3 regions of the Dictyobacter sp. Z7_2 genome follow, and region 1 is predicted to be linked to each of the others. Evidence: riboswitches for the same ligand, from Rfam matches in the RefSeq annotation. Region 1 holds a riboswitch; each other region holds the start of a gene.

The links. A riboswitch is a leader RNA that binds a small molecule or an ion and turns the genes downstream of it on or off. The one in region 1 is predicted to bind cobalamin.
Region 2: another riboswitch for cobalamin. It lies ahead of AC27N8_RS05080 (precorrin-8X methylmutase); the one in region 1 lies ahead of AC27N8_RS33245 (ribonucleoside-diphosphate reductase subunit alpha).
Region 3: another riboswitch for cobalamin. It lies ahead of AC27N8_RS15745 (ABC transporter substrate-binding protein); the one in region 1 lies ahead of AC27N8_RS33245 (ribonucleoside-diphosphate reductase subunit alpha).

Annotation. Positions count from the first base shown of each region.
Region 1 is NZ_BAAJPE010000002.1:4,743,810-4,754,111, reverse strand. It holds gene AC27N8_RS33265 (MFS transporter) at 1-644, shown strand, start outside; gene AC27N8_RS33260 (cytochrome P450) at 655-2,013, opposite strand; gene AC27N8_RS33255 (cytochrome P450) at 2,399-3,865, shown strand; gene AC27N8_RS33250 (aldo/keto reductase) at 4,294-5,154, shown strand; cobalamin riboswitch at 5,282-5,420, shown strand; gene AC27N8_RS33245 (ribonucleoside-diphosphate reductase subunit alpha) at 5,581-8,070, shown strand; gene AC27N8_RS33240 (ribonucleotide-diphosphate reductase subunit beta) at 8,319-9,350, shown strand; gene AC27N8_RS33235 (2-hydroxyacid dehydrogenase) at 9,572-10,302, shown strand, end outside.
Region 2 is NZ_BAAJPE010000001.1:1,318,442-1,328,743, forward strand. It holds gene cobJ (precorrin-3B C(17)-methyltransferase) at 99-881, opposite strand; gene AC27N8_RS05055 (cobalt-precorrin 5A hydrolase) at 871-2,019, opposite strand; gene cobM (precorrin-4 C(11)-methyltransferase) at 2,032-2,865, opposite strand; gene cobI (precorrin-2 C(20)-methyltransferase) at 2,846-3,619, opposite strand; gene cbiT (precorrin-6Y C5,15-methyltransferase (decarboxylating) subunit CbiT) at 3,616-4,257, opposite strand; gene AC27N8_RS05075 (cobalt-precorrin-5B (C(1))-methyltransferase) at 4,254-5,396, opposite strand; gene AC27N8_RS05080 (precorrin-8X methylmutase) at 5,424-6,083, opposite strand; cobalamin riboswitch at 6,268-6,471, opposite strand; gene AC27N8_RS05085 (hypothetical protein) at 7,797-8,510, shown strand; gene AC27N8_RS05090 (pentapeptide repeat-containing protein) at 8,685-9,566, shown strand; gene AC27N8_RS05095 (tetratricopeptide repeat protein) at 9,708-10,302, shown strand, end outside.
Region 3 is NZ_BAAJPE010000002.1:550,996-561,297, reverse strand. It holds gene AC27N8_RS15775 (tetratricopeptide repeat protein) at 1-609, shown strand, start outside; gene AC27N8_RS15770 (MFS transporter) at 1,069-2,352, shown strand; gene AC27N8_RS15765 (cupin domain-containing protein) at 2,534-2,887, shown strand; gene AC27N8_RS15760 (histidine phosphatase family protein) at 2,980-3,645, shown strand; gene cobS (adenosylcobinamide-GDP ribazoletransferase) at 3,684-4,541, shown strand; gene cobU (bifunctional adenosylcobinamide kinase/adenosylcobinamide-phosphate guanylyltransferase) at 4,563-5,186, shown strand; cobalamin riboswitch at 5,315-5,506, shown strand; gene AC27N8_RS15745 (ABC transporter substrate-binding protein) at 5,630-6,625, shown strand; gene cbiB (adenosylcobinamide-phosphate synthase CbiB) at 6,656-7,663, shown strand; gene AC27N8_RS15735 (pyridoxal phosphate-dependent aminotransferase) at 7,660-8,766, shown strand; gene AC27N8_RS15730 (cobyric acid synthase) at 8,763-10,302, shown strand, end outside.

The DNA of each region.
Region 1 (10,302 bases):
TCCAGCATCCTGTGCCAGAAAAAGAGCAAGCGTCCGTATGGCGACAGATCCATGAGGGTATAGCCGCCTTATTCAATCATCCGCTGCTACGCACGCTCGCCATCAACAGCACCATCAGAACCTTTTTCGGCGGCACCTTTGCCGCCCTCTACACAGTCTACATCGTACGCGACCTCGGCATTGCACCAGTCTTCTATGGCATACTTGTCGCGCTCGGCGGCGTGGGGGCTCTGATAGGTTCGCTCGTCATGCCACGCCTCACACGCCGCTTCGGCGCAAAAAAGATGCTCGTCACCGGTGCATCGCTGCATGGTATGCTGGCCCTACTGACTCCGCTGGTGAGCGGACCCACTGCGGCAATGATTGCTATCTTTGGCATTTCCCAGTTGATTGGTGATATCGGCTTTGAGCTCTACACCCTCAACGAGATCAGCCTGCGCCAGATGAGCCTTCCCATCGCCGTCCAGGGGCGCGTTAGCGCCGTGATCGGCTTCCTCATCGATGGCATTGCGCCGCTTGGCACTCTGCTGGCTGGCATCGTGAGTGAATATCTGGGCGTACGCACAACACTGCTGTACGGCGCCATAGGCATGCTCCTGATCGCCATCTGGCTGGCGATCAGGCTCAATGCAGACCCAATGTAGCGTTGAGCGGTCAGAGCGTGCTGACGCGCACGGCCAGATTGGGTTTTGGTCCAAGGCTGGGTGCCGTTTTGAACTGCACAACATAATCTATTGGATCCAGGCGTAAGTCGACCTGGTTGACGATCGCCGCCACGGTCGCCATCACCTGGATCTCGGCCATACCGGCTCCCAGGCAGGTGTGTTCGCCGACGGTAAATGGGGCAAAGATGTTGGCCTGATGATGCTCGTGACGCGGTTCGAGATAGCGATCAAGCTCAAAGGTGTATGGATCAGGGAAGAACTGTGGAAGAAAATGTGTCACTGCTGTTCCAACCAGAACGTTCGCTCCCTTTGGAACTTTATAGCCCTCGAATTCAAAGGTCTCAGCGGCCGTACGTGGCATTCCTGGTCCGACGGGGTAATAGCGTAAAATCTCCAAAATCGCAGCATGCAACACCTTCATACGTTTGAAATCCTGCATCGTGGGAGTACTTGTCTGGCGAAACACAGCACGCACTTCCTCCGCAACACGCTCCCAGACACGCGGATGCTTGAGCAAGGCGTAGATGGCAAAGCTACAGGTCAGAGCCACGGTATCGATACCCGCAATATAGGTCCCAATGATGGCCGCACGCAAAAAATCAGGTGGATAAGGCGCTCCATTTTCATCGACAGCCTCCAGGACATCATCAATCAGCGTCCGGTTCTCTGGAGTCCTGGGTGAAGCTTTATGCGCCGCAATAACCTCGTCAGCCAGTTGAAAGATACGCGCCTGGATGCGGTGGAAGTAAGGCGTTCTCAAAACAAACATTGGCAATTGATGCGTGGCAGACGTTTCAGAGGTGATCGTGAAAAATTTCTGGATAGCTTCAAAATACGCGATACCATTATGGTTCAATAATACAACACCTAATTGAGTCGTAATCAAGCGTTTCATCATGGGAACAATCAGGACACGTTCACCGTCTGTCCAGGAGCGAGCCTCCTCCTGAGCCAGCTGGATCAGCGTAGGAACCGAGGGAGACACCGCCGTTTTTGAGTACGCACGCCGCAACACTTTACGTAGCTCGCGATGCTTTTGACCATCATGACTTAACAGGAAGTTGCTGGATTGCATCCCTCTAGCTACCCCCTCATACGTCTCTCGCACGCTCAGATATTCTTTCCCTTTTCCTGTCACAAATTGATTCGCTTCGATACCGGCCAGAACCGTATACTCAAGCCGAAGCGCACGCATACGAAAGATAGCCCCATATTCCTGATAGCTACGCACCATAAACTGTAATGGGTTTGCAAGCATCTCGCGCACATTACCCAGGATCGGCAGCCCAGCGACCAGTGGAGGTAACGGTAAGCTCTGTACATCTTTTTTATTTTCAACAGCATCCATATACAAATAACTCCCCTCTTACCTTAATAATATATCCAAATAGTAGCTTACCACATTTTACATTTTTATAAAATCTATTTCACCTACTGCATATCTACAAATCGCTCCTACAAAAAACTACTACTATAACCCAAAAATATCAGCCTGCTCTTTAGCCTCATTTTGATACCTTTCAATAACAGCAAGCTTGCGCCGAACGAGAGAAACCTATTAACGATCTCGAAAACCAATGAATCATTAATCAACCATTTTACGCACAATCAGGCATGATATCAGGATGATTTGATGAGCAATATATGGTAGTATATTATACAAGATGAAAGATAGCCTCTCTATATGGATTTACGGTTTGCGTAGTGAAATTGCTATTAAAGGATACAGATTCATGAAAATGACACCGCCGATGCTTTCTGGAGCCCCTGTGGTGGGCAATCTTTTCGAGTTTATGAAAGATAGTGATCACTTCTTACAGAAGGGATTTGATGAGCTTGGCTCCATCTATAGTTTCAAATTAGTCAATCAACCAGTTGCCGTCCTGATTGGTCCAGAATATCAAGAGTTCTTCTTCAAAGAGACAGACAAGAAACTCAGCATGCATAAGACATATGAATTCTTGAAGGCGGCCTTAGGGGAAGTAGGCTTTACCGGACCACCAGAAGTCTATTTCAAGCAGCGTCCCATCTTGCTCAAGCCATTTAAAAGTGAAAAAATGATCAAATATCTGGAGATCATGCAATTAGAGGTGCAACAATGGCTTGATACTCTGCCAGCAAGTGGCGAGATGGAATTGCGTGCGGAGATAACACAGGTCGTCCAGAACGTGGCGGCCCATGCGTTAATGGGCAAAGACTTCCGTGATTACGTCGGCCCTGAGTTTTGGAGACTCTACCTTATCCTGGGAAAATCTATCGACGCAGCCCTCCCCCCTAATCTGCCGCTACCCAAGTTTATTCGTCGCGACCGCGCCAAAAAGAAGCTGCGCGAGATGATCTGGCCTCTTATCGCCGCCCGGCGTGCCAATCCTGATCAGTACGACGATTTCTTGCTGGACTTTGCGACGGCGCAATATAAAGATGGGAGTCCTCTGGAAGATGAGGCAATTTTGTCTCTGATCATGGGGCTGATGTTCGCTGGACACGAAACGACAGCCGGTCAGGCCACCTGGACCATTATCAAGCTCCTCCAGACGCCCGAGTATTTCAATCTGGTCCAACAGGAGCTCGCCGATCAGCTCGCCCAGGATCAACCAATGAATGCAAAAACGCTCAGCGCACTCAAGCACATCTTCTGGGCAGTCCAGGAAACCACACGCATGTATCCATCGGCCAACATGCTCATGCGTAGAGCAGAGGAAGAGGTGGAAATTGGAGAGTATCGCATTCCGAAAGATTGGAATCTGATCGTTTCGGCAAAAGTGGCTCAGAGACTCCCGGAGATCTTCTCCGAGCCCGACACCTATGATCCTCTGCGCTTCGCTCCCGGAAGAGAAGAGGATCACAAGCATCGTTTCTCGATCATCGGCTTCGGCGGCGCAACGCATAAGTGTGCCGGCATGAACTTTGCCAACAATGAGATGATGATGATTACCGCTCTGCTTCTGCAACAATTCGATCTGACGTTGATCACCAAAGATCCACAGGTTGATAGCACGATGGGCGCAAATCGACCGACAAAAACGTTCGTCCGTTATACGCGCAAAACCACAAACAGCGAACAGTCAACCAGTCATTCTACCGAGACCGGAACGTGCCCATATCACGCAGGCCATCCAATGCCTTCAACCAGCGCGGACGCATGCCCGGTGGTGACCGCAGAAACAGATCAGGCAGGAAATACCGGTAAAGCAGTTTAACGTTCATTTCTTTATCGCTCTGATCCACCGACAAATGACCATTTATTGTGAGGATAGGTATGTATAAAATTATACTCTTATGGGTACGTACCTATCTCACAATAAATGTCATATCTGATTACTGCAATTCAGCTTCTCAGAGGACCTTCTCAAGCAAATCTTTGTCAGCTGGCGTTCTCGCTGCTGGTCATCTCGTCAATCCATTGCTCAGTCCTTTCCTGCCATTCTCATCTCCCTGGAAAGATTTGCAGAATCCTCCAACCATTCGCGACAATCATTCTATCACCCAGGGCTTTGGCACATCTATACTATCCTCAGACAGGACTCTTACCGCTTTATCTTTGTAGAGAAACCAGACTTCTCTTCAAGCGCAGAGCCGGTAGCAAACCTGCATGATACACAGTCAATGAGCGAAAGGAGAAGGATACATGTCAGGTATTCCATCAATTAGTCTCAATAACGGGGTTACAATGCCCCTCCTGGGGTTTGGCGTCTTCCAGATGCACGACGCAGAGGAATGCGAACGCAGCGTGTACGATGCTATTCGCGCCGGCTACCGCCTGATTGATACGGCAGCATCCTATGGGAATGAAGAGGCCGTTGGCAAAGCTATCAAGCGAAGCGGTGTGCCAAGGGAAGAACTATTCATCACTACCAAGCTTTGGATTCAGGATGCCGGGGACGAACGCACCGGGCCAGCGTTTGAACGATCATTACAGCGCTTGCAACTGGAGTATCTGGATCTCTACCTGATTCACCAGCCCTTTGGGGATGTGTATGGCGCATGGCGTACAATGGAAAAATTGTACCAGCAAGGTCAGATACGCGCCATCGGAGTCAGTAATTTCCCCCCTGACCGGGTCATGGATCTGATGGTCCATCATCAGATCGTTCCTGCCGTTAATCAAGTGGAAACCCATCCGTTCCATCAACAACTCGAGACGCAGCAATTCTTGCAGGACAACCAGATTCAGATCGAATCCTGGGGACCATTTGCGGAAGGCAGAAACCACATTTTTGAGAATGAGGTGCTGCGTTCTATCGCAAGCACGCACCAGAAAACCGTGGGGCAAGTCATTCTGCGCTGGTTGACCCAGAGAGGAGTCGTGGCGATTCCCAAATCCGTCCGTAAGGAACGGATCGTGGAAAACTTCAACATCTTCGATTTTGATCTCAGCCCGGATGATATGACGGCGATCAGGACACTGGACACCAAAACGAGCAGTTTTTTTGACCACCGTGATCCTAACATCGTGAAGACGCTTAGCCAGACACCACGTACGACCTGAGAAAATGCGGGAAGTCCACAAAAGGGAAATACCTCGGCGACAAACCTATACACCAGACAGCTTGACGGCAAACACAACATATGGTAGAGTAGCGTCAGTAACTACTATATGTTGTGTCCTTTACAATAAAAAAGAGAAACTCATAGGGTCACGTGATCGTAACGTGACGTCCATATTGGGGAAAGTCCGGTGAGAGTCCGGCGCTGTCGCGCAACGGTAAGGCAAGATTGTCAAGCCCGAATGCCCACCTATGAGCTTATGGATACCTCCCTTCGCGTGCAAAGGGGATGAACCGCGTGAGTGTGCTGTGCTCTGGAGCGTTTATGCTCGGTCAGCCAGAACATATCTCATCAGCTTGTGATTCCAGCCTGTTCCTGTGAAGGGAGACAGGCTTTTTTGTTTTTATTTTTTGATGAGGTATATGCTATGTCCTTTTCAACCCGTCAGGCGGAAACGTCAACCGTGACTGTGGCCCAGGATGCACCTGGAGATCAGAGCTTCGATTGGCAGGCGGTTCTTATCGATATCTGTCAGGATAGCGTTCATCCAATAGATCATCCACGCCTGCTGGCCGCGGTGCAGTCCAATATGTATGCAAGCCTCTCGGTTTCGGAGTGCTGGCAGACGATGACGATGGCCGCTCGCGCATTAATTGAAGTTGATCCAGGCTACTCCTATGCAGCCGCCAGAATACTCCTGCTCTCTCTCTATCAGGAAGCGCAGGGGAATGCTCAGCAGCCACAGATCCAACTGGCTGATGCCTCCAGCATCTACACAGACTATTTCGCGCTCTATGTACGCCGTGGCATCGAGGCGGGACAACTAGATCCACGTTTCTTTGAATTTGATCTCGCCCGACTGGCACAGGCCATCCATCCAGAGCGCGACCTGCTCTTCAACTATCCAGGGCTGCAAACGCTCTACGATCGTTATCTGCTGCAACACGAGTCGCAGCGCTTCGAGCTCCCCCAGTTACTCTGGATGCGCATTGCGATGGGGCTTTCTCTGCAAGAGGCCCATAAAGAGGAGCGCGTGATCGAGTTCTATGAGGTTATCTCGCAGCTCAATTTCACGCCTGCGACGCCCACACTCTTCAACGCCGGCACCAACCATCCACAGCTCTCATCGTGTTATCTGACGACCGTCTCCGACGATCTCGGACACATCTTCAAATGCGTCCAGGACAACGCACTGCTCTCCAAATGGGCCGGCGGCCTGGGCAATGATTGGACACGCGTACGGGCACTGGGATCACATATCAAAGGCACCAACGGCAGCAGCCAGGGGATCATTCCCTTCCTCAAGGTCGTCAACGACACAGCGGTGGCCGTGAACCAGGGAGGCAAGCGCAAAGGAGCCGTCTGCGCCTACGTGGAGAACTGGCATCTGGACATCGAGGATTTCCTGGATCTACGTCGTAACACAGGCGACGAGCGCCGGCGTACGCACGATATGCATACCGCCTGCTGGATCTCCGACGAGTTTATGCGCCGTGTCCAGGCGGGAGAGCTATGGACGCTCTTCAGTCCCGACGAGGTCGAGGATCTGCACGATCTCTATGGACAAGCATTCGCTCGGCGTTATCGCGAGTATGAGCAGCTGGCCGATGAGGGCAAGCTCAAGCAATTCAGACGGCTCCCCGCGCTGGATCTCTGGCGCAAGATGCTGACACGCCTCTTTGAAACAGGACATCCATGGATCACCTGGAAAGATCCCTCCAACGTCCGCTCGTCGCAGGATCACGCCGGAGTTATCCATAGCAGCAACCTGTGCACCGAGATCCTGCTGAACACCTCGGCCGACGAGACTGCGGTCTGCAATCTCGGCTCCATCAATCTGGCCGCGCACCTCGCCAACGGACAGCTCGATCATGAGAAGCTCCAGAAGACCATCAAGACCGCCATCCGCATGCTCGACAACGTCATCGACCTGAACTATTATCCGACCAGAGAAGCGCAGCAGGCCAACCTGCGTCATCGACCGATCGGCCTCGGCTTGATGGGCTTCCAGGACGCTCTCTTTCAGTTGGGCTTGGATTATGCCAGTCAGCAAGCCGTCGAGTTCGCCGATCAGAGCATGGAAGCCATCTCCTACTACGCCATTCGCGCCTCGGCGGATCTGGCCGAGCAGCGTGGTAGCTATGACAGCTATCAGGGCTCCAAGTGGCAGCGCGGCATCCTGCCGATCGACAGCATCGAGCTCCTTGAAGCCGAGCGCGGCGTGCCCGTCGAGATGGATCGCTCAATGACATTTGACTGGCAACCTGTCCGTGACGCCATCAAGCGCCATGGCATGCGCAACAGCAACGTGATGGCCATCGCACCCACCGCCACCATCTCGACCATCGCAGGAGTCAGCCAATCGATCGAGCCCGAATACAAAAACCTCTATGCCAAAAGCAACCTCTCAGGAGAATTCACCACCATCAACACCTGCCTCGTCAACGACCTCAAGGCCGCCGGCCTCTGGAGCGCCGAACTCCTCGACGCGCTCAAGTACTACGACGGCTCGCTTCAGCCGCTCCCCATGGTCCCCGAAGAGCTCAAAAAGCGCTACCGAACCGCCTTCGAGATCGAACCCACCTGGCTGATCGAATGCGCCAGCCGCCGTCAGAAATGGATCGACATGGGACAGTCACTCAACCTGTATCTCGTTGCGCCAAGCGGCAAAGCGCTCAACGACATCTACCAGCTCGCCTGGAAGAAAGGACTCAAGACAACCTATTATCTGCGCACACTCGCAGCCACCCAGCTCGAAAAATCGACCGTCGACATCAACCGCTGGGGCATCCAACCACGCTGGATGAAGCATAGCAGCGCCTCCAGCAACATCCAGATCACCCGAGAGGCCACGCCCATCGTTGAAGAAGCTCCTCTCGTCTGCTCCATGGATGAAGACTGCGAAGCCTGCCAGTAGCATTGAAGACGTACATCCCAATGGGGTGAGAGGCTCACCGACGTAGCGGCGCGGCTCCGCCGTGCTGTCACTGGACGCACGATAACGTCCCACCGTGGGAAGATCTCTCAATGGAACCCCATGAGGAGCATGTTCGTACGAGTCACAGACAGCACGGCGGAGCCGCGCCGCTACGTCGGCTGGCTTAGACGCCGAGTGCAAAGAGTTATCCTATATGGATTAAAAGAAATGAAGGAGCTAACATACAAATGAATATTTCTTTTCACAACGATGCTCTGGTTGAGCAGAAGCGCTTGATCAATGGTGAGCAGGTGACGGTCAATCAATTGATGCCCTTGAAGTATCATTGGGCCTGGGAGCATTATCTGAACGGCTGCGCCAACCACTGGATGCCCAACGAGGTCCCGATGACCAAGGATATCGAGATCTGGCGCAGTTCCATCCTCTCGGAGGCGGAACGCTTTGTAATCATGCGCAATCTGGGCTTCTTTGCCACGGCTGAAAGTCTGGTGGGCAACAATCTCGTGCTCACCATCTTCAAACACATCACCAACGCCGAATGCCGACAGTATCTGCTACGACAGGCCTTTGAGGAGGCGGTGCACTCGCACACCTTCCTCTACATCGTCGAGAGTCTGGGACTCGATGAGCGCGAGATCTTCACGATGTATCATACGATCCCGGCCATCACCCGCAAGGATGCCTTTGAGATGCAGTTGACCTCCTCCCTGCTCGATCCAGACTTCAGCACCGACAGCTTCGAGGGCGCTCAGAAACTGCTCGAAAATCTCATCGGCTACTACGTCATCATGGAAGGGATCTTCTTCTACAGCGGCTTCGCCATGATCCTCTCATTTCATCGGCGCAACTTGATGACCGGGATCGGCGAGCAATTTCAATACATCCTGCGCGACGAGACCACGCACCTCAACTTCGGCATCGACCTCATCAACGGGATCAAAGCCGAAAACCCGGAGCTCTGGACTCCGGCATTTGAGCAACACATCATCGAACTGATCCAGGAAGCCGTCGAGTTGGAGATCGCCTACGCTCAGGATTGCCTCCCACAAGGCATCCTGGGACTTCACGCCGACGCCTTTCGTCAATACGTACAGCACATCGCCGACCGACGTCTGGAGCGCATCGGATTGCCGATCCTCTACCACGCCCCCCATCCATTTCCCTGGATGAGCGAGACGATCGACCTGAGCAAAGAAAAAAACTTCTTCGAGACACGCGTCACCGAATACCAATCAGCCTCCACCTTACAGTGGGACTGATACGACGCTCGCGTGCGATGTCCCACTCGACGTATGATCAGGCCGGCCAGCGTTGCGTGCCAGGATCGGGCTGTCTCGTACGAGCCGCTGGGACATCGCACGCGAGCGTGCGACGCTACGGTGTCCTCGCTTCGCTCGACACTTATGGGCCGAAGACTATTCAATTGCAAAATATGCTATCCTATAATAAGTCATCCTGTAATAAGAAGGAGGGGAACAGCATGTCTCAAGTTTTAGTCACCCAACCATTTAATCCCATCATGATCCAGGGCTTACAGGCCACTCTGGGAGCTGACGTTACTGTGGGAATGGTTCCGAGTTTCGAATTAGCAGATTTTGAGCAGCATGCGCGCGATGCCGAAGTCTTGATAAATCTATTTCGCCCACTCAATGATGAACGCTTGAACCTGGCTCCCCGCGTGCGCTTTGTGCAGCAGGTAAGCGCGGGCTATGATCTTCTGGATCTTAAAGCTCTCGAACGCAGAAAGATTCTGACTGCCAACATTCCCGGCGGAAACGCCACCGCGGTCGCAGAGCATACACTCCTGCTGATGCTCAGCCTTCTCAAAAAATACAATCAAGCGGAGCAATTGGCCCGCGCCAACAAATGGGAAACAATGAGCTTGATGCAGGCCGGGATCAGTGATCTCGGGGCGGCGACGGTCGGGCTGATCGGCTTTGGTGCGATTGGACGCGCCGTCGCCCAACGACTGCGGGGATTTGGCTCACGCATCCTGTATACGACACCGCATCGCCTCACCAGTGAGGAGGAGGATCAACTCGGCATCCACTATGCCTCCCTGCCTGAACTGCTCTCAACGGCGACGATCGTCAGCCTGCATCTCCCCTTGAATCAGCAAACGTATCATCTGATTGGAGCAGATCAGCTCACCCAGATGCGCTCGGATGCACTACTTATCAATACAGCACGTGGAGACCTCATCGACGAACA
Region 2 (10,302 bases), on a different contig from region 1:
TCCTGCCGTCTCGTACGAGTCACTGGGACATCGCACGCGAGCGTGCGACGCTACGGTGTCCTCGCTGCGCTCGACACTTATGCAATGGTAAAAATGAATTACACTCCATAACCACGCGGGGTGATCATGAGATTATGGCGCAGGCTGGTCTGCGAGTTGCCGATGATGACGGTGGTAAACATGTCGACCTCGTATGTGAGCGCGTGCTCTAGCGTTGTTCTGATCACGGTCTGCTCTGGTCGATAGGCGTTGCGTACAAATCCGACCGGCGTCTGGGGCGAGCGCTGCTCTCCGATGAGTTGAAAGGCGGCTGGCAGTTGCCAGTTCCTTTTGCGGCTGGTTGGATTGTAGATCACGATGACGAAGTCCGCCGCCGCTGCTGCGGCGAGGCGTCGAGTGATGGTCTCCCAGGGCGTGAGCAGGTCGCTCAGGCTGATCACTGCGAAATCGTGCATTAACGGCGCTCCCAGCAAGGCGGCGGCAGCGTTGAGTGCAGAGATCCCAGGGATGATCCTGATGTCTGGTTCAATGCGCACAGCATCAGAAGTTGTAGCCATCTGCTCGATGCTCTGCGTAAATATGTCAAGGACCAGGCCCGCCATGGCATAGATACCCGCATCTCCACTGGAGATCATGCAGACGGTAGCACCTTGCCAGGCCAGATCGACCGCTTGCCTGGCCCGTTCAACTTCCTGCGATAACTCCGAGGTGTGGATCTCCTGTCCATTTAAGAGATCTTGAATCTGCTCGATGTAGTAGCGATATCCAATCACGATGTCGCTGGTCTGGAGCGCCTGGAGCGCCATCGGTGCCAGCAGCTCATGATCTCCTGGTCCCAGACCAACAATGATTAGCGTGCCTGCCCGGGCATCAGTCTTCATTTTTCTCACGATCCTTCCCTGAGTGATCCGCTACGCCACTGCGACGAGCGATGGCAATAGTCATTCCCACTCCCTTCTGCTTACACACCAGCAGTTCTCCATCGGCAGAGGAGAGCAATGCCGAGGCTTCGCTGACACTCGCGGTTCCAATCAGATGCCGGACACGCTCCGATGGCGATGGAATGTCTTTTACGGCGCTTAGTTCCTCAACTGTATGTGTCTCTAGCGTCCAACCGTAACGCTGAATTAGCTCCAGGATTGCTGGCTCGTCCCCCTTGATATCGGCGGTAGCCAGCGTGGCCACGCTCTCGATGGACAATCTATGTTCCACTAAGGCCGTCCGCACAAACGCTGCAAGCTCGGCAAAAGCGACTCCCCGCCGACATCCTATGCCTAGCACCAGTGTCGCAGGGCGATAGAGGACGGTAGGTATGTCCGAGAGATCCAGATCTTCGGTCAGACGATCGGTGATGAGCACCTGAGCGGCGAAAGCTCCTTGACTACGATGAGCCTGTCGGTCTTCGCTATAGAAAAGATGAGCTTTTCGCCCTGCATATTGCATCCACCAATCTCGAGCTCCCGCCTCCTGGAGGATCGCAACCGGCTCGTCATTGACGATCGCGGCGGCCACGCGGGTCAGATCAGACACCGGATCAAGCCTCCAGTGCTGCTCAATTCCCAATAGATCTATCGCCAGCGTGGCGTGAACATCTGAAGCCGTGGTAACCACCGGGATAGCGTCCAAAATGCGAGCCGCAGAGTATGTCAGTGCGTTGGCTCCTCCAGCATGTCCTGACAGAAGACTGATCACAAATGTAGCGGCATCGTCAATCACCACGACGCCGGGATCATGATGCTTGTCCCGCAAGAACGGCGCAATCAAACGCACCACCGCCCCTAAAGCCAGACAGAAAATCAGCTGCTCGCTGGTATCCCAACCACGATGCAGCGCTTCGGCTACATTCTTGACTATATGCAAATCAGCAGTGCTATCCTGCTCGGCAAGCCGCTGTGCAACCCGCTCGCATACATAAATATCCATTGACATGGGCAGCACCATACGCAGGCGCAAGGCAATATCCAGGCCCGCATGCGTGATGACAATACAGCCGATCTTTCCCGCTCCTGGCACTGACATTTCCTCAACCTCTCATGCTGGCGGCGCTTTTTGAGCATCCGAGACACCACCCCGGAAGAGGTGCTTGTAATCGGGAGAGTAGAGATGCGAGCGATGCATAATCTCGGCATCCTGTACGTCTGCAGAAGAGGCTAATGCTCGCCCGACGATGATCAATGCCTGACGCGAGATACGCGCTTGTTTGACTGCCTGGACCAGGGTCGCCAGGGGCGCACGAATAATCTGCTGCTCCGGCCAGGTCGCACGATAGACCACCATTGCGGGCGTATCTTCCGTATAGCCACCCGCCAGCAGGTCCTCGACTACCTGGCGCACACGCGTGATACTCATAAAGATAGCCAGTGTGGTTCCATGACTGGCAAAGGCTCGGAGCGTCTCCTTTTCCGGCATCTCGACTCGTCCCTCGCGGCGCGTAAGAATCAGCGATTGCGCCACATCGGGAACGGTCAACTCTACTCCCGCGACGGCGGCGGCGGCAAAGACTGATGAGACTCCCGGCACGATGATATAACTCACACCGGCTTGATCCAGGATACGTCGTTGCTCGTGCATGGCGCCATAGATGCCTGGATCTCCACTCTGCAAACGCACCACAAATTGGTTTTGTGCGGCAGCGTTGAGCATCAGCTCCATCATCGCTTCCAGCGTCAGCGTGGAGCTGCCGTGGATCTGCGCTCCCGCTTTGGCGTACTGACAAACTTCAGGATTGACTAACGAGTCAGCGTAGATAATACAATCTGCGCGACCGATGAGCCTCATCGCTTTGATGGTCAGTAAGTCTGGATCTCCTGGGCCAGCTCCGATAAAGGCGACCTGCGCGGAGGCTTCATCTGTGATAAATGGCATGCGTCTTCCTCACAATCAACAGCGAGAAGTAGTCCAGGGTCTGACCACGTAGGCGCTGAATGTCAAAAATAACCTCTTCCTGATCTGTACTACAGCGACGCACAAAGACCGCGTGCTGCACTAACTCCAGCTCTTCCAGCAGATCAAGCAGAGGATCAAAAACTTTGTTTATCTTGAGCAGTACGACAGTGTCAAAGAGTTGAAAAATACTGCGCAAAGGATTCTCTACAGCGAAGCTGCTCTGCTCCAATACGTGAAAGGCGGGCAGGACCGCCAGACGCTCATCCCAGGCCGCCAGAGGTAGTCGCGCCGAGGCGGCAGCCGCAGTGATCGATGTGATGCCCGGTATCACTTCAATCGGGATCTCCTGCTCACTTTGCCTGATAGCTTCAAGTACGTAGCCAAAGGTGCTGTAGAGCAATGGATCACCCTCGGTGACAAAGGCCACATCGCGACCGGCCTGCAAATAGCCGAGTAAGGTTGTAACCGCTGCGTTACGCGCTGGCACTGCCTGCTCCCAGACGTTTTGCATCGGAAATTTTACCGAGATAATCTCCTGCCGGTCAGGATCTATACAGGCATCAATGATCGTCCCTGCATAGCTACGACGTCCTATACTGGCAGGCAGGCAGATAACCTGAGCTTGCTTCAAGATACGCTCCGCTCGCAGCGTCAACAGATCAGGGGCACCTGGACCAACACCGATCCCGTACAACGTTCCATGACGCTGCTGCGGCACTGCATCTGACATCATAACGATGCCTCTTCTCCCGATATCAAAGGTCGTCGAGCCATGATCACAAAGACAGGATTGAGTGCGGCAAAACGCGTCAGGTCCAGCAATTCTTTGGAGCGGGCAATGCTCACCAGCGTGCAAGCAGTGATCCATTGTGCTTGCTGCAAAATACGCATGGCTTCGGTCAGATGCTCCAGGCTGGCCAGATTGATCACGATACGTCCATCTGGTCGTAAGCGCGTCATGGTGTGATGCAGGATCTGAACCAGCTCGCCTCCACTGCCTCCAATGAAGACCGCATCAGGATCAGGCAGCAGCGACAAAGCATCGGGAGCACGCTGTGCCACGATCGTGACGTTGTATGCTGCGAAGCGCTGGCAGTTCTGCTCAAGCGCCTGAAGAGACCGACTATCATCCTCGATAGCAAAGACCTGACCCTCGCGGGCGAGACGAGCCGCTTCAATCGCTACCGATCCCGTGCCGCTACCAACGTCCCAGAGCACGCTGTCATAATGCAGCCCGAGTTGGGAGAGCGAGATGGCTCTCACCTCGCTTTTCGTGATCACCTGACGCCCTTCACGACAAGGAACAAACTCCTCATCGGGTATACCCAGAACCAGACCGGCTGGCTCAGACGATGCATGTAGTTCCTTCAATTGATATCTCTTTCACCCGCATAACCGAGAAAACTGCCATCAAAATCGCACATCAGGACATCCACCTCGGCTTTATGCTGGATATATGCTGCTGACACCTGACGCGCACGCTCGCAGATGGTGGGAAAGACACTCAGCAGGTGATGTTCCATCATCAGCTCCTGAAAATGACGGGCCGTATTGGCGTGCAGGACCTGATCAACAACGGTGGCGTCTCCTCCACAGGACTGCGCGACGGCGGCCAGGCTACGCAGATTGACTTCGGCTCCGGCGACGTGCGTTTGCATGCGTCCATCGCCGATCTTCGAAAGCTTGCCGATCATGCCCACCAGCGTAATCTCCTCCACACCTTTGCTCACGCAATCCTTCAAGCCGTGTCCCGTAAACTCGCCCATCTGGATGTACGCCTCTTCGGCCAGGCTGATATAGCGACGCGCAAACTTCTCGCTCCGACTCCCGGTCGTGAGCACGATATGCCGGGCATGTCCGCAAGCTACAGCGACGTCGACCGCCTTACTGATACTGGCCTTATAAGCGGCCGTCGAGTACGGTTTGACGATCCCGGTTGTCCCCAGAATAGAAATCCCGCCAATCACACCCAGACGCGCATTCAGCGTCTTACGAGAACGCTCCAGTCCATCAGGGACCGCGATAAGGATGTGTACTCCTCGTGTCTCGCCGTGCTCACTGAGAAGCTCACGAGCCACGCCTTCGATCATCAAGCGTGGGACGGCATTGATCGCGGCCGTCCCCACGTCCAGACCTAAGCCGGGCTTTGTAACACGTCCAACGCCCACTCCGCCATCGATCTCAATCCCCGGCCGCTCGCTCCAGCGGACGGTCGCACAGATCTGCGCTCCATGCGTCACATCGGGATCATCGCCAGCATCTTTGATCACGCTGGCCGAGCTGCTGCCATCAGCGTGATATTCCTGATGATGCACCTCAAAGGTCGCCTGCTCCCCAATCGGCAAAGAGATCGTCACATGCTCAGGTCTCGGCTCGCCAAGCAGGCATAAGAGAGCGATGCGGGTAGCCGCAGTCGCACAGCTCCCGGTCGTATATCCAGTGCGCATACCGCGCTTACGCCCACGTAGCGCCATCATGCTCTGGCCTGATGCATCTGGTTCTCTGCTCATGACGATACCTCTATCCACGTGAAATCATCAATCGCCGACCGAGACGTGAGCCTCTGCCTGCTTCCTGACAAGTGCCAGTAAGGCGTTGATGGTGGCCGCCGCCGCCGGACTGCCTCCGCGTGTCCCGTCGATCGTGATCGCTGGATACGATCGTTGCCAGAGCGCTTCTTTTGCTTCTCTGGTCGCAATAAATCCCACGGGCATGCCAATAATCAAAGCAGGAGGTTCACAACGACCCTCGTCCAGCGCGTCGAGCAGGGCCAGCAGGGCAGTCGGAGCGTTGCCAATCACGATGATGTTCCCGCCCAGAAGCGGTAGCGCCGCCAGCACAGCCGCCGCCGAGCGCGTCATCTGCTGTGTCGCTGCCTGCTTGTCCAGTCCTGGCTGATCGAGCAGGCTCTCGATAGCACATTGATGGAAGTGCACCAGCGCTTTGTTGATGCCTGCCGCAACCATCGAGACATCGGTAAAAATTCTGGCATGAGCGGCGATAGCAGCCATCCCTTGAGCAATCGCATCCGTTTTGAAAAGCACGTGCTCGGATAGCTGCACATCGCCGGTCGCATGAACGATGCGCGTGACGATTGCTCGTTCGGCAGGAGACCAGCTATCTTTGGGAAGCAGAGCATCGACGGTAGCAAAGCTACGCCGATAAATCTCGTCGGGCAGCAGAGCATATTGTTGCATCAGGCTCATTGCGCCGAGCTTTCTGTCGTCAATAGATGTGAGAACATTGGATGCATACAAAACCATTTCTAGCTGGTGCTATGGTCTTGTCGAGTTAAAGGGGCAGAAACCGAAGACAGATTGTCGCAATAGGGTAAAGTGCACATGCATATTTTCGGCGCTTGTTCCTCTGACGCGAAGGACCATAAGCAATATCGACCAGGCAGGTCTCCTGACTTCCAGCGACAAAGATTGTTTTCTCTGGCCTTCCCATCCCTGACAGACAGTGGCATGCGATTAATGCAATGAGAAACAATAACACTGGTTACAGTAGCGCGACTGCGTTGGATTTTCACCAACTTCCCTATTCTGCTCTTCGATAAGAGCCACCTGGCAATCATATGATCTATAAGATCATTTCCTCAGTCAAGTATAACCAGCAGGTTTTTTTTTGTCAACTCAAGAAAAGTAGTAAATATTGACTAGTCAGAAACTAAATTCTTGTGTTTATGGATAAGCTCTTATATAGTCATGAAAAATAAAGATCAAGCAATCAGCATAGTCTGATCTCCATCCTGATAGATGTGAGGGATAAAAGCGGATAGACAAGATTTCGCAGCATTGCTATAAAATAGATCAGATCTGTTTATGACAAGTAACTAGCAGAATACCACGACAGACAACTAAAGAAAGCATAGAGATACAATGGACAGAAGACTTCCTATTCCTCCCGTCGACAAAGGCAAAGGCCGCGCTGACCCAAATAATGGAAACTCAACAGATATAACAGCAAGAGAATCTTCTCGTGAACGTCCTCAACGTTACATGTATGATGCGTTGCAAGAAAGACTCGATCAGTTGGAGATGTCACAAAGAACAACTGCCTCTAGAGAAGATGCTACGGCGTTGCCATCTGCCAATCACACAACAGAGCAATCCCAAACATTCCCCAATGCTGCAACACACGTGGAGCATACAGCACCCCATGTCCCAACACAAATTACTTCAAGCGAAACCACACGACCTTCACGGCGTCTCCCGGATCTACCTAGAACACATTCGCAAAACACTGATACCTCTGTTCACCCACAACGTGCAAACACCACTGAGACACATTCTCACCGCCTCCCAATTCCAGCTATCGATAACCCCTATTCTCCTTCTCCCCCTCTGATCGATTCCTTACCCAGACGAGCCAACACGACACCAAATCCAGAAATACCCAGGGATCTCACCGACCTCTCTGCTTCCACGCAACCTGTTCCACGTACAAACGCCGATGGGCGACAACCATTGCGTCGTCTTCCAAGACCACCAATAGTGGACGGGAAGGCAAGTCTTTCCCCACCCGAATCACGTATTCCCCACACAACAGAGCCATCTCAAATACTCCCACCAGAACTTCCGGTTCACCCAGTGGTCTCTCCACACAAAAACAGAGAGCAGACACGCCGTCTCCCGCTCCCACCAGAACAAGGAAGCCCACCACGGGGTGAGACTGAACGGGCTTCACTGAGTAAATTCTTAGACCAACTCTCCTCAAACACTATTCCTGATCAGATCATCAAGCGGGGAGATCAGGCTCGGCAGCATCGACGTGGCGGAATCGCACCGTTAAAGGTATCTGGAGATAGTACAACAGCAGGAGCAAGATTATCTCATTCCGAACGATTAGAAAGACGCAACACCTTAGCAGAACGACTTAATCTTTCGAAAGAGGAAGTCAACGCTCAAATGCGGGCCTTTGACTCTTATCAAAGAAGTAGACAATCTGGCACAACAGAGGAACTCACACAATTAGCAAAGCAGTTAGGCCTTTCGGACGAGGAGGTTGCGGCTCAACGACAAGCCTTTGGAGCTCTTACCGAAACGAGAAATGATGCGAGAAGATTTACAATCCCAGAGGATTTTAAAGAACATACCGCACAAGAACAAAGTGCGTTTGTTCTTGACGCTAAAAGAAAAAATGATGATATAGTAGCTGGCGCACAACGACAAATAAATGTCCAGATAGAGAAATATATCCCACTCAACACACTTGTTTCCGAAAGTAGAGCCACCAAAGCAAATCGCAGAGTAGATGAAGTGGTCCAAAGAAATGGAAATGAGATAAATGAGGCGACAACACAAGCAGCCCATAGAATAATAACTTCTGAATTTTTTGCGGAAGATAGCGTGCATAACGATAATAATCCTAATGCTTCAAGTCGTCGAAACCATCTAGAGATACTAAGTGGAGCAGAGGAGAGAGCAAGAACTGTGATAGGAAATAGCGACAGAATAGATGACTGGATAGCCGGAGTAAATTTGTCTTCAACACAAAATGAACTACGACACTTACAAACCGCTCACAACGATGCTCATACAGAACTAGTAAAGAGGCAAGCAAGGGCAAATAGCACAATAGATGCCGCAGCGGGTATCAATGAACCACCCAGTTATTCTTAACTGGAATTCAGGGTATTTATATTCCATGCAAGCCGACAATAAGCCCAGCCAGGAGGTTGACAACCATAGCGATAGCGGTTAAGGTAGCATCTATGACCACCTTTCACCTGTAAGAGGTCTGAGGCCAGGGCTCAAGTCAGCTTAGATAAATTTTCTTACGAAAAAGAGGCATGAATGAAAGCAGCGTTGTATTCCTGGAAGGGAAAAATACAACACCATCCCATTCTGAGCGTAGGGATTGCACTCATCAGCGTGTTCGGCATTGCACTGATTGTGGTAATTATCTTAGGTTACTGGTTCGACTGGACCTGGACGGGTTTCGGGGCCTATACTCCGCCACCGGATCAAGCCAACCTGCAACCTGGGAAAACGCTATGGGATTGGCTCCAGCTACTCATTGTGCCGATTATGATTGCGCTCGGAGGCATCTGGTTCAATCAAATTCAAAAGAACAGAGAGCAGCGCAAAGCTCAGCTCCAGGCGGAGCTCGAACACGAACTGGCGGAGGATAATCAGCAAGAGGCGTTGTTACAAACCTACATCGATAAAATGTCCGACCTGCTGCTGGACGAAAATTTGCGTATCTCACGGCCAGAGGAAGAGGTGCGTAAAATCGCACGCGTGCGCACCTTGATGATCCTCACACGCCTGAATGGTACACGTAAAGGTAGCGTCCTACGCTTTTTGCACGAATCGGGTCTGATAGAAGGGGCACAACCAGTTATTCGTTTAAGCGGAGCCGATTTATCCCAGATCGACTTACGCGATGCAGATCTGCATCAAGCCAACCTGCGTGATGCCAACCTACGCCAGGCTATCCTGCCTGGATCTGACATGCGAGGAGCTATCCTCAGCAAAGTAAATCTGCAGGATGCAAACCTGCACGGGACCATCCTGAAGGGAGCCGACCTCAGCGCTGCCGACCTCCAGGGAGCCGATCTCAGTGTCGCCGATCTGCAAGGAGCTATCCTGCTTGGAACCGACCTGAGAAGAGCCATCGTATCTTCAGCTCAACTTGCCAGCGTCAAAACCTCCCAGGCCGTCATCACCGCGTAGGGTCCGACGCGGCAGATGGCAAAAAACGAAACACACTCGCAGCATATACATCTCTGGCAGTATCTACTTTAAGAGTATATAATAGGATAGGCACGTTTGATTTCAACTTTTATGATTGATCTCGTGCCTGGAGAAAATCCTATGAGCAGTGATTTCCCTACCTCTTTTGGTGCACTACTCCAGACATTTCGCAAACATCAGAAGATGAGCCAACAGCTACTGGCGGATAAGCTCAGTATGCAGAGTACGACGATCAGAGCCTGGGAACGTGGCGACCGCCTTCCAGATACGAAGGAGGTTGTGCTGGCTCTGGCACAGCACCTGCGCCTGGATAGCTATGATACGCGTCTGCTTATCGAAACGAGTTCGACAGGATTGGCTCCCTATTGGTATGTTCCCTATCCGCGCAATCCCTTTTTTACAGGACGCGTCGAAGAACTCGAGAACGTCTACTATCATCTTCATCACACCAGCGCAGTGGCAGGATGTCAATCGTATGTCATCAGTGGCCTGGGCGGTGTGGGCAAAACGCAATTGGCACTGGAATATGCTTATCGCTATGAGCTCAAATATCGCGCCATCTTTTGGATTGCGGCCGAGACCGCTGAGACCATTGATGGGAGCATTACAAATATCGCGGAACAATTGCATCTCCCCGAACGAGAAGAACATGATCGTCAAAAATTGATCCAGGCGGTCCTGCGCTGGCTGACCACCTATGGAGATTGGTTGCTCA
Region 3 (10,302 bases), 4.2 Mb from region 1:
ACTGATATCTATGAAGATCGCTTGCTTGATAGTATCGCTTTGAGAAAGATGAGTGAGGTTTCTCGCTTGCATAACAAAGTTCATGACGCAAAGTTGTATCTAAACTATGCGCTTGAAGTGGCAAATATCCATGGTAATAAGCAGGAGGAGGGAAGGCTACTCAGCAGTTCTGGATTCATATGTATGGAATTAGGACAGTCGCATAAAGCAATCTCCTATTTTCAACGTGCACGAGATCTTTATCAAACAGTACGCAATAGTAAAGGTGAAGGAGAGCAATACTGTTCTTTAGCAATCGCATATGCCATGCAAGGGAAGTTTGAAGAAGCCCAGGATCATTTTTTGCGAGCACAAAAAATCTTTTATCTGTGCAGTGATCATCTTGCTGAGAGTCAGACACACATTTACCTGGGAATCATTTCGTCTTTTAAAGGCCACCTGTCATCTTTTATTGCCTATCTTCGGCGAGCATTTGATCTCGTTGCCTATGATGCCTATGCGCAGGAACAGATCAAACATATGCAGGAGCAAGTCGAAAAAACTATTGGTCGAGAACTATATTGGCAGGCATGGAGACAAAGTATGCAACACTATCAATCACCTTGTTGAATATTGGAGCAAGAGAAGTATCCCCTTGACAATCATATGTGTCTTGAGTACTATTAACGTTATGAGTATTCCACAAGCTAGCTGTGCGTTATTAGCTATCAATGTTTTGCGCGCAGCCTATTATTATCTTCTTCCGACACGTATCGGACATGTCTTTGCCGTATAAGCAGCCTGGCGCTGAAATGCTTGTACGGCGGAATGTCGCGCTATGATAAACGTATGCCTCCTCTGGCATGCGCTCTTTAGCGTGGAGTTACTTTCCTCCATTCAACTTTCCCTACTGTAACCTTATATGATCCTGTTTGCTATGCATGATCAGAGATCACTATCGGGATAGATGCACTCTCTAAGCGCCATACCTTTCTTCGTATGCTTTTCAAGCCAGGCCTCAATCGTATCTTGTACCTCATACAGTCTTGATAAGTATGGGGATTCTAACGAAGAAAGGGTCTGACTCTGATGAACGAGTCTATTGTTACTCCACCATCTTTAATCTTAGGGGAGCCACGCATTGTTCCGTGGCGCCGTTGGCTTATTGCCTTCCTTGGCTACAATGGCGCCATGAGGTTGCTTTTTACCAGCGCTATCTGGATGATCTATCTGGCGTCACGTGGCTATTCGCCATTTGATCTTGGCCTGCTGGAAATGACGTTTCATCTGGCTAAATTTATCTGTGAGGTACCAACGGGCATCTTTGCAGATTTGATTGGACGACGCAAAAGCTTGATCATTTACTGCCTGCTCGGAGCTATTGAGAACGTGTTTTTCCTGACTCCAAACATTGCATTTTTATGTATAAGCTTTGCGCTTTCAGGTATATCCTATGCATTTCTCGGAGGAGCAAATGAGGCTGTGCTTTGGACGCTGACGGGATATGCGGCACCAGGAGATCCACAACAACAAGGGGTACGTTATAGTAAACTTTTTAGCCTGACTCTGATGTTGAGTATTGTGTGTGAGATTACGGGTACAGCTTCCGGTGGCTATCTGGGCAATTGGCTACAAGTGTTGCCTTTTATCTGTCGTATCTTTGTATGCTTGCTGGCTATTATCCCTTTGTTACTGATTCCTAAAGAAGTAACTGAACCACAGCGTGAGAAACTGGAGCGTCCTCATCCTATCTTGCATTTGAGTAAAGGATTACACGTTGTTTGGCATTCACCAAAATTGTTGGGGCTAATTTTTATATCGGGCATTACCGAAAGTTGTAACACAACCATCTACTTTTTTGTGCAACTGCAATTTCATGATCTTGGTTTTGTTTTGAGTACTATCGGACTGATTATGGCTGTCAGTAGTTTGAGCCAATTTGGTTTTACTGCGCTGGCTCCAGTGCTGATGCGGCGTTTATCTCTGCGCTTGCTTGTTGCCGCTTGTGTGCTCTCGCAGTTTGGTGGCTTGCTTTTGATGATTGTCCCAAATGCGATCGTTAATCTGGTTGGATTTTTGTTGCTCTTTCAGGCTTCGACGGCAATTCTATATCCAACTATCAGTACACGTCTGAATGAAGGAAGCCCTGAAAAGCAGCGAGCAGTGATTCTCTCTTTTGAAACGGGCCTGTTCAGCCTGGCGATGATCGTGCTCTTTCCACTCTTTGGCCTGGGGCTGACCGCTTCGACGTATAGTGTCGTATATAGCGGTACGGCTGCCGCTCTGGTGGTAGGATGTATTGGGACCTATCTCTTGATACGTGTGCGTGCAAGCATATTGGCAAAAAAATCTCGCAGGCAATTGGATGCATAGCGGTGAGAGGAATCTTTGTGTGCAATTTTTGCACACATCTATTTCGACTGAGATATCATATAAGGAGTCCAGGCTATTAATCCTGCTGCATTGAGCGCGGGGGATTAATCAGTGATGGCCGATTGGATTGGTGATAGAGGTCGTTTTAAATCTCATAAATGAAAAGGGGCGTGAAGTACAGATGTTACGAAAAATAGAACATGGCAGTATTTTTCCTCGCGAGGATGGGAAAATTATCGACGAGCACTTTGGTGTCCTTAATACTCAGCAAGACGCTTTTAGTCTGGCACACATGTTTGCTCCTCCTGCGTGGCATGAGCCTGCGCAGGTTGCCGAATTTGATGAAGTGGTGATTGTTGTGTCGGGAAGATTGGCTGTTGAGGCTGATGAGCAACGGGTAGAGGTGGGACCTGGCGAGACATGTTTGGTGGAACGGCAAACACGTGTGATCTATAGTAATGCTCAGATAGATATTCCGTGTGAGTATTGGTCTCTGTGCATGCCTGCTTTTCGACCGGAGCGTACTACTCTCTAAAGGAAAGACAGCTCTTGCTCTCGGTCGAGAGCAAGAAGAGTCCTCAGTGTGTCAACAACAATCTTGGGATGTTACGGGGAGAGGATGTTCCTGTGAAGACAACATTAGAAGCGACGGTGCGCCGTCTCTGGTTGGTTCGCCATGGAGAGACCGCATGGAATCGAGAAAAGCGTTTTTGTGGTCATTACGATATCACTTTATCCCCTTTGGGAGAGACTCAAGTTAAATGGGTAAGTGAGCAGCTACTGCAGCGGCCGATTGTCGCTGTGTATACCAGCGATCTGCAACGTGCTCAGCAGACGGCTGAGGGTATTGCTCAAAGTTGTGTTGCTCCATTAATGATTAGGTCATCGCCAGAGTGGCGTGAGCTCTCTTTTGGGGCCTGGGAAGGGCTGACATATACTCAGATTGTTGATCGTTTTCCTGATCAACTCGACTTTTTTACCGCTCCAGCGCAAGTGTCTCCTCCTGGTGGGGAGACACTGACCGCTCTTTTTGAGAGAGTACAGAGGGCGTTCGGGAAACTGCTTCAAGATGCTATCATGTTGCCCGAAGGAGATCTGGTGCTGGTTAGCCATCAGGGAGTATTACGTGTGCTGTTATGTCACTTACTTGGCATGCCTGTTGAGCATCACTGGCAGCTACGCTTTGATCATGGTTCATTGAGTGCAGTGGATTTCCTTGTTGGAGTTGAGGATGTGGCCTCGACAACGACGCTAGCTCTACTGAATCATCATCTTATCGAGGTGACGTTGTAGCTATGGATTATTTTGCAATGCGGAAGGATATGCGTTAGATGTCTGATATACCTCCACCTCAATCTGATCTGGGGCGGATGCCTCGGGCTTCTTTGAGGCCTGCGCGTGACTCCTGGTTTTTAGAGCAGTGGAAAGAATTTGTGGCTGCGATCCGCTTTCTTTCGATACTACCAGTTCCTGGTGCCACGCAACTTTTTCGGACGGATACTGATGAGGCTGATGTAAAGATTTTTTCAGGTAGCGTGTATTTTCCTCTGGTTGGTCTGATACTGGCAGTGATTCTCTGGCTTGTGGTGCTTATTTTTGGATCGGTTGTGTCAGGATTAGTGCTGGCTGCTTTACTCGTAGTTGCTCTTGTCATATTGACTGGTGGCCTGCATCTGGATGGGTTGATGGATTGTTGCGATGGCCTCTTTGGTGGGCGTGATCGTGAGCATAAGTTGGAGATTATGCGTGATAGTCGGGTGGGAAGCTTTGGTGTACTTGGTGGCATTTGTCTTTTGCTTCTAAAGTTTGCCTTATTGGCAAGTCTTGATACTCATCAATTACCGCTGGCTTTGCTGACAATTTTACCGATTGCTCGTTGGAATATGGTATTAGCTATGTATGCATATCCAGGAGCACGCGCAAGTGGATTAGGAACATCTTTTCGACAAACGGTAACACGTAAGCGGGTTATTTGCGCTGCCATTCTGACATGGGTTATTGCTGTGTTGGCTGGACATGTTGTGGTCGGGCTGATCATTTTGGTGTGCGGGGCGCTATTGACCTGGGCGATCGGCGAATATGTTACCTCAACTCTGGGCGGCTTGACTGGAGATACTTATGGAGCCATCACAGAAATCTCTGAGGTGGTCCTCTTGCTTTTATTTACTCTGCTACGTTTCTGGCTTTAAGGGAAGATAGGAAATCGTTTGATGGATAGTGAAAAAAAACATATGGAGCAGTCTAGCATCTCGAATCTGCTGTTGGTTTTGGGAGGAGCACGGAGCGGCAAGAGCACATTTGCTGAACGTCTGGCACTAGAGAGTGGACGCTCGGTGGCTTTTATCGCCACTGCTACTGCTGGCGATGAAGATATGCGTAACCGTATCTCGCGACATCAAGCGGCGCGTCCTGCTGTCTGGTCGACGATTGAGGAGCCGTTACATCTGTCTGATGCTGTATGTAAGGCATCAGCAGTGGCAGATGTGCTGATTCTGGATTGTATGACGGTCTGGTTATCAAATTGGCTTTTTGCGCAAGGCGATGATGCTTCAAAGGATGCATCGGCTATCAGTTCACATTATTATGATGCTGTAGTAGCTGCGATTAATGATTTGCTGCAGGTTGTGGCTGCATTGGGATCAGATAAGACGTTGATTGTCGTGACAAATGAAGTCGGTTTGGGAATTGTTCCTGCCTATGCTTTGGGACGCGTATATCGAGATTTATTAGGGCTAGTCAACCAACGTCTTGCGGCCGTAGCTCCACGTGTCTATCTGATGATCGCCGGATTGGGAGTTGATATTAAGCGCTTACATGAAGAAGTAACCCTGTAACTCCTTGGCTTTTTCGTATAGTCTTTGATGGGTGAAGAGTAGTAAATACATGGGGGGATAATCACTTAAGCTCATTCCAGGTTTGACATCATTAGCTAATGATCGGTATACTATTGATTGAAACTATCTCTATATTTATTTCATCAGGTGGTTGAGACAAATAATCTCAGCAGAATAGGGAAGTCGGTGCAAATCCGACGCAGTCGCGCTACTGTAACTGGTATCATGTTTAATTTTTTGCGCTCATTATGGGCTCGCTAAAGATCCAATAAACATGTATTGCTGGAAGTCAGGAGACCTGCCTGATGAGTTGAGCTCATGATCCTTCGCGTAAAAGGAGCGAGCTATCGAGACACGCTGTGGATTATTTTATCAAGTGTCTCAGATGAGTCTCCATTTCACGCGAGGTGACTGCGGGCGTTGTCTAGAAGGATACTATTTGTATGCGCACCCATGTCATCTCTTCTCATTTTCTTTTGGCCTGTTTGATGGTCTTATTGCTCTCTTTAGCCGCTTGTGGACAAACCTCTTCCCCTTCTCCTTCGCAAGCAAAAGTTACTCCAACGCCGACAGCCGCTCTGGATGCCTATGGCACTCCAATTGTGCTGCCTAAAACTGCTCCACAGCGTATTGTGTCTTTAGCTCCCAGTGTCAGCGAGATCCTGGGCGCTCTGAACCTGCAAAGTCGCGTGGTCGGCGTCGATTCATTGACGAATTATCCTGCAACAATGGCTTCAATCAAAAAAGTCTCAGATAGCTCAGGTACTGTCAATGTGGAGAGCATAGTGGCGCTGAAGCCTGATCTGATCTTGAGCTCGGGCGGGTTGTCGGAAAAATATGATACGCAACTGACAAAATTAGGTTTGAATGTTGTGGATCTACCATCACCAAACGTTTCGCAGACCTTAGATCAGATCTTGCTGGTCGGTCGTTTGACATATACGCAAGCAGCTGCTCAAGCATTGGTGAAACAGATGCAGCAACAAATTGCGCAGATTCAAACCGATGTAAAGGGAACATCTTCACCAAAAGTATTGCTGGAAATTGATGATAGTACACCAGGGAAGCCATATGTTTTTGGTGGAGGCTCTTTTGGCGATGAAATGTTGCAATATGTGAATGGTACTAATATCTTCCATACCAATACTTCCAATGGTGGGTATCCACAGGTCTCTGATGAGGCAGTGATTGCGGCGAATCCACAATATATTGTGCTCACTGAAGATCCTCTCTATGGGGGACAGGCTTCCGCTGTCTATAAACGCGCAAATTGGAGTGGGATTGCAGCTGTGAAGTCTCGTCAGGTCTATCATATTAATTCTGATATCATGCAGCGGCCTGGACCTCGTATCGTTGAGGGTATCCGTTGTCTGGCTCAGGTGCTTCATCCCGCGCAGTTTTCTGATGCTTTGCCTGCTTACTGTTCGGCCAGTGTCTAGCACCTGGATAAGTAGAAAGAGCATCTATTGATGTATAGAGACGAGCAGGGTGGGCGTGGATATAAGCTGGTAGGATCGATGATCGCTGTTCTGGTTGCGTTTGGTTTGGATACACTTGGTGAGCCACCAGTCTCCTGGCATCCTGTTGTATGGTATGGCAGGTTGATCAGTCGCTTGGAGCGGTCTGCCCCACGTGATCATCATGCTCAGCTCATATATGGAGGCGTAATGCCTCTTCTGGCATCGGGAATTGTCCTTTCTGTGGCTCTCCTCTTTCAAAGAATGGTGTGCTGGTGTATAGATCGCTTGAAGCTGCGCCTGCGAACACCTGTTGGTACGTTGCTGTATGGTGTCCTACTAGGCACAGCTCTCAAGCCGTTTTTCGCTTTACATATGTTGGCCGATGCTGGTAAAGCTGTGCGCCTGGCGTTAGCGTCTGATGATCTCCCGAGAGCACGCGATGCTTTGATGAGTCTCGTCAGTCGCGATCGCTCGCAGCTTTCTTCCGAGTTAGTTGCGGCTGCCGCTGTGGAGTCATTGGCTGAGAATATGAGCGATTCAGTTGTGGCTCCGCTTTTTTACTATACCTGTCTGGGCCTACCTGGCGCAGCACTCTACCGTTTGATAAATACGTTTGACTCCATGATTGGCTATCATGGGAAATACGAATACCTGGGTAAGGTATCAGCTCGTTTAGATGATTTGCTGAACATTATCCCGGCACGTTTGACGGCTTTGATGATCATCGCGTGTGCTCCCATCTATGGAGGAACGTGGAGGAGAAGCTGGCGGATCTGGCGGCGTGATGCGCGTAAAACGGAAAGCCCTAATGCAGGTCAGCCAATGTCAGCTGCCGCTGGAGCATTGGGCCTACAACTGGAAAAGGTTGATCACTATCAACTTGGTGATCATGAGCGCCCAGCCACGTCTGACGATATTGGACGTGCTGAGAATATGGTCTGGTGCGTTGGATGCCTTACGCTGCTCTTGACGCTGTTGTGTAGATACCTGTTTGGGTTCGGAAGGCGGTTGTCATGAGCGATTCTTCACAGGTATCTGAGCGAGCTGTACATGGCGCTTTGGATTATGGCGAATTAAGGCGCCTGGGCATACATCCCGACAAAATACTGGATTTTAGTGTCAATTCAAATCCCTATGGACCATCTCCTCGCGTACGTGCAGCGATTGCCAATGTAGTCGTTGAACGTTATCCAGATCGCGAATGCTGGCAACTGCGTCAGGCCATTTTGAAATATGAATTGGATGGCAGTCAACTTGCTTTGTCTTCTTTAATTTGTGGCAATGGTACGAACGAGCTGATCTGGACAATTGCCCGATCTTATCTCAAAGTGGGTGATAGAACGCTGATTGTTGGTCCTACATTTGGTGAGTATGAGGTAGCTGCTCGCATGGTAGGCGCTCAGGTATTAGAAGTCCGAGCCAGGATAGAGCAGAACTTCCAGCTCGATCTGGCTGAACTATTATTAACTCTGCGCAAAGAACATCCACGTGTGGTCTGGCTTTGTAATCCCAATAATCCCACAGGTAGCTGTTTGGCACGTCAGGCATTCGTTGCGCTTGTGGCAGAATGTCGGCGTGCGGGTGCGTTGTTGGTTGTTGATGAGTCGTATCGGCATTTTGTCTGGCCAGTGGAAGAGTTTTCATCTGTCGCTTGTATTTCATCTGATGAAACCAGTCCTGTACTTGTGTTGCGCTCTTTGACAAAGGATTTTGCTCTGGCTGGCATCCGACTGGGTTATGCTGTCGGCGGTGTCGATGTCGTCAAAAGGCTACAGATGCAGCTGCCTGCCTGGAATGTGAGTAGTATTGCTCAGGCAGCCGGCGAGGCTGCTTTGTCCGATCGTGCTCATCTTGAGCAATCTATGATCCAGCTTGTGCATGAGCGTGAAGCTTTCTTTGCGGCTCTACAACGAATCGATGTACATATAGTGCCTTCTCAGACGCATTTTTGTCTGATCGAGGTTGGCGATGCCCAGCGTGTGCGTCAACAATTATTGCAGCGGGGAATGTTGGTACGTGATTGTACTTCATTTGGCCTGCCTTGCTATATCAGAGTGGCCACACATCCCGAGTTTGCATGGAGGCAATTGGTGAGCGCTTTACAGGAGATCGTAAAATGATGAATCAGGCAAAAACTTTGATGATTCAGGGGACTGCCTCGACTGTGGGAAAGAGTACTCTTGTCACTGGACTCTGTCGCCTTTTTGCTCAGGAGGGTTGGCGGGTCGCTCCATTTAAAGCGCAAAATATGGCGTTAAACTCGTGGGTCACGCGTGATGGCCGCGAGATGGGACGTGCGCAAGTTGTCCAGGCCGAGGCGGCGGGGATAGAGCCCACTGTTGAGATGAATCCTATTTTGCTCAAGCCGGAGGGCGATTCGCGGAGTCAGGTGATTCTGATGGGACGTCCTCTCGCTGCTATGGAAGCGCGTGAGTATTATCGCAATCGTACCCAGATGCTTTCGGTCGTGGAGCAAGCATTGACCAGCTTACGCGCTCAATACGATCTTGTGATCATTGAAGGAGCTGGAAGTCCGGTTGAATTGAATCTGCAACGCAATGATCTTGTAAATATGCGGATCGCACAGATTGCGGAGGCTCCAGTGCTCCTGGTCGGCGATATAGATCGTGGAGGGATTTTTGCCTCCTTGCTTGGCACTCTGATGCTGCTGGATAGTGCGGATAGGCAACGCGTTAAAGGACTGATTGTAAATAAGTTTCGTGGTGATATGTCACTCTGGCGAGATGGTGAGCAATTATTGGCCGCACGTAGTAGATTACCTGTCCTGGGAACAGTCCCTTTCTTTCGCAATATCTCTATTGCCGAAGAAGATGTGGTGGCGCTTGATGAGGGAACAGCAGCATTACAACGCTTAGCTCAATCAGATGGGGCACAACTTGAAGTAGTCGTTGTGCGTTTGCCATATCTGAGCAATTACGATGAATTTGATGCATTAGCAGCCGATCCAATGGTTCATGTGCGCTTTGCCGGAAGCATTGCTGATTTTCCATCCCAACCGGATCTTATTATCTTGCCCGGAACCAAGAATACATTATTCGATCTCGCCTGGCTCTGGCGGTGTGGATTGGCTCAGCATATTCGGCAGTGTGTCAATGCTGGTAGTGCTATTCTGGGCATCTGCGGTGGCTATCAGATGCTTGGTGAGCGTGTCAGTGATCCTGATGGGATAGAGAGTCAGATGGGATCTATTGAACCAGGGCTGCATTTACTCAAGGCCGAAACTTTTTTTGCCGCGCTGGATGAAAAGACAACGCAACTTAGCCAGGCTCGGATACTGTCGTCCTCCGCACGTGGACTCTTCGCTCATCTAGGCGAGCAAGATATGCAAGCATATCAGATTCATCTGGGGCGTACTGTGCAAGTTAAGCATGAGTCATCAGCTACCGAGCTGTTTTCTCTGGATACATCTCCTGAGTCTGATGGCTGGCTGAGTGTTGATGGATGGTGCGCTGGGTGCTATCTGCATGGGTTGTTTGAGAATGATGCTTTTCGTCACGGTATTGTGAAGGCTTTGGCCGAGAGGCGTTCTCTAACTATGGATGCGACGAAATTTGTTCCTTTTAATCGACAAACTGAGTATGCCAAGTTGGCAGCCGTGTTGCATTCTTCTCTTGATATGACGCGTTTGAAAGAGG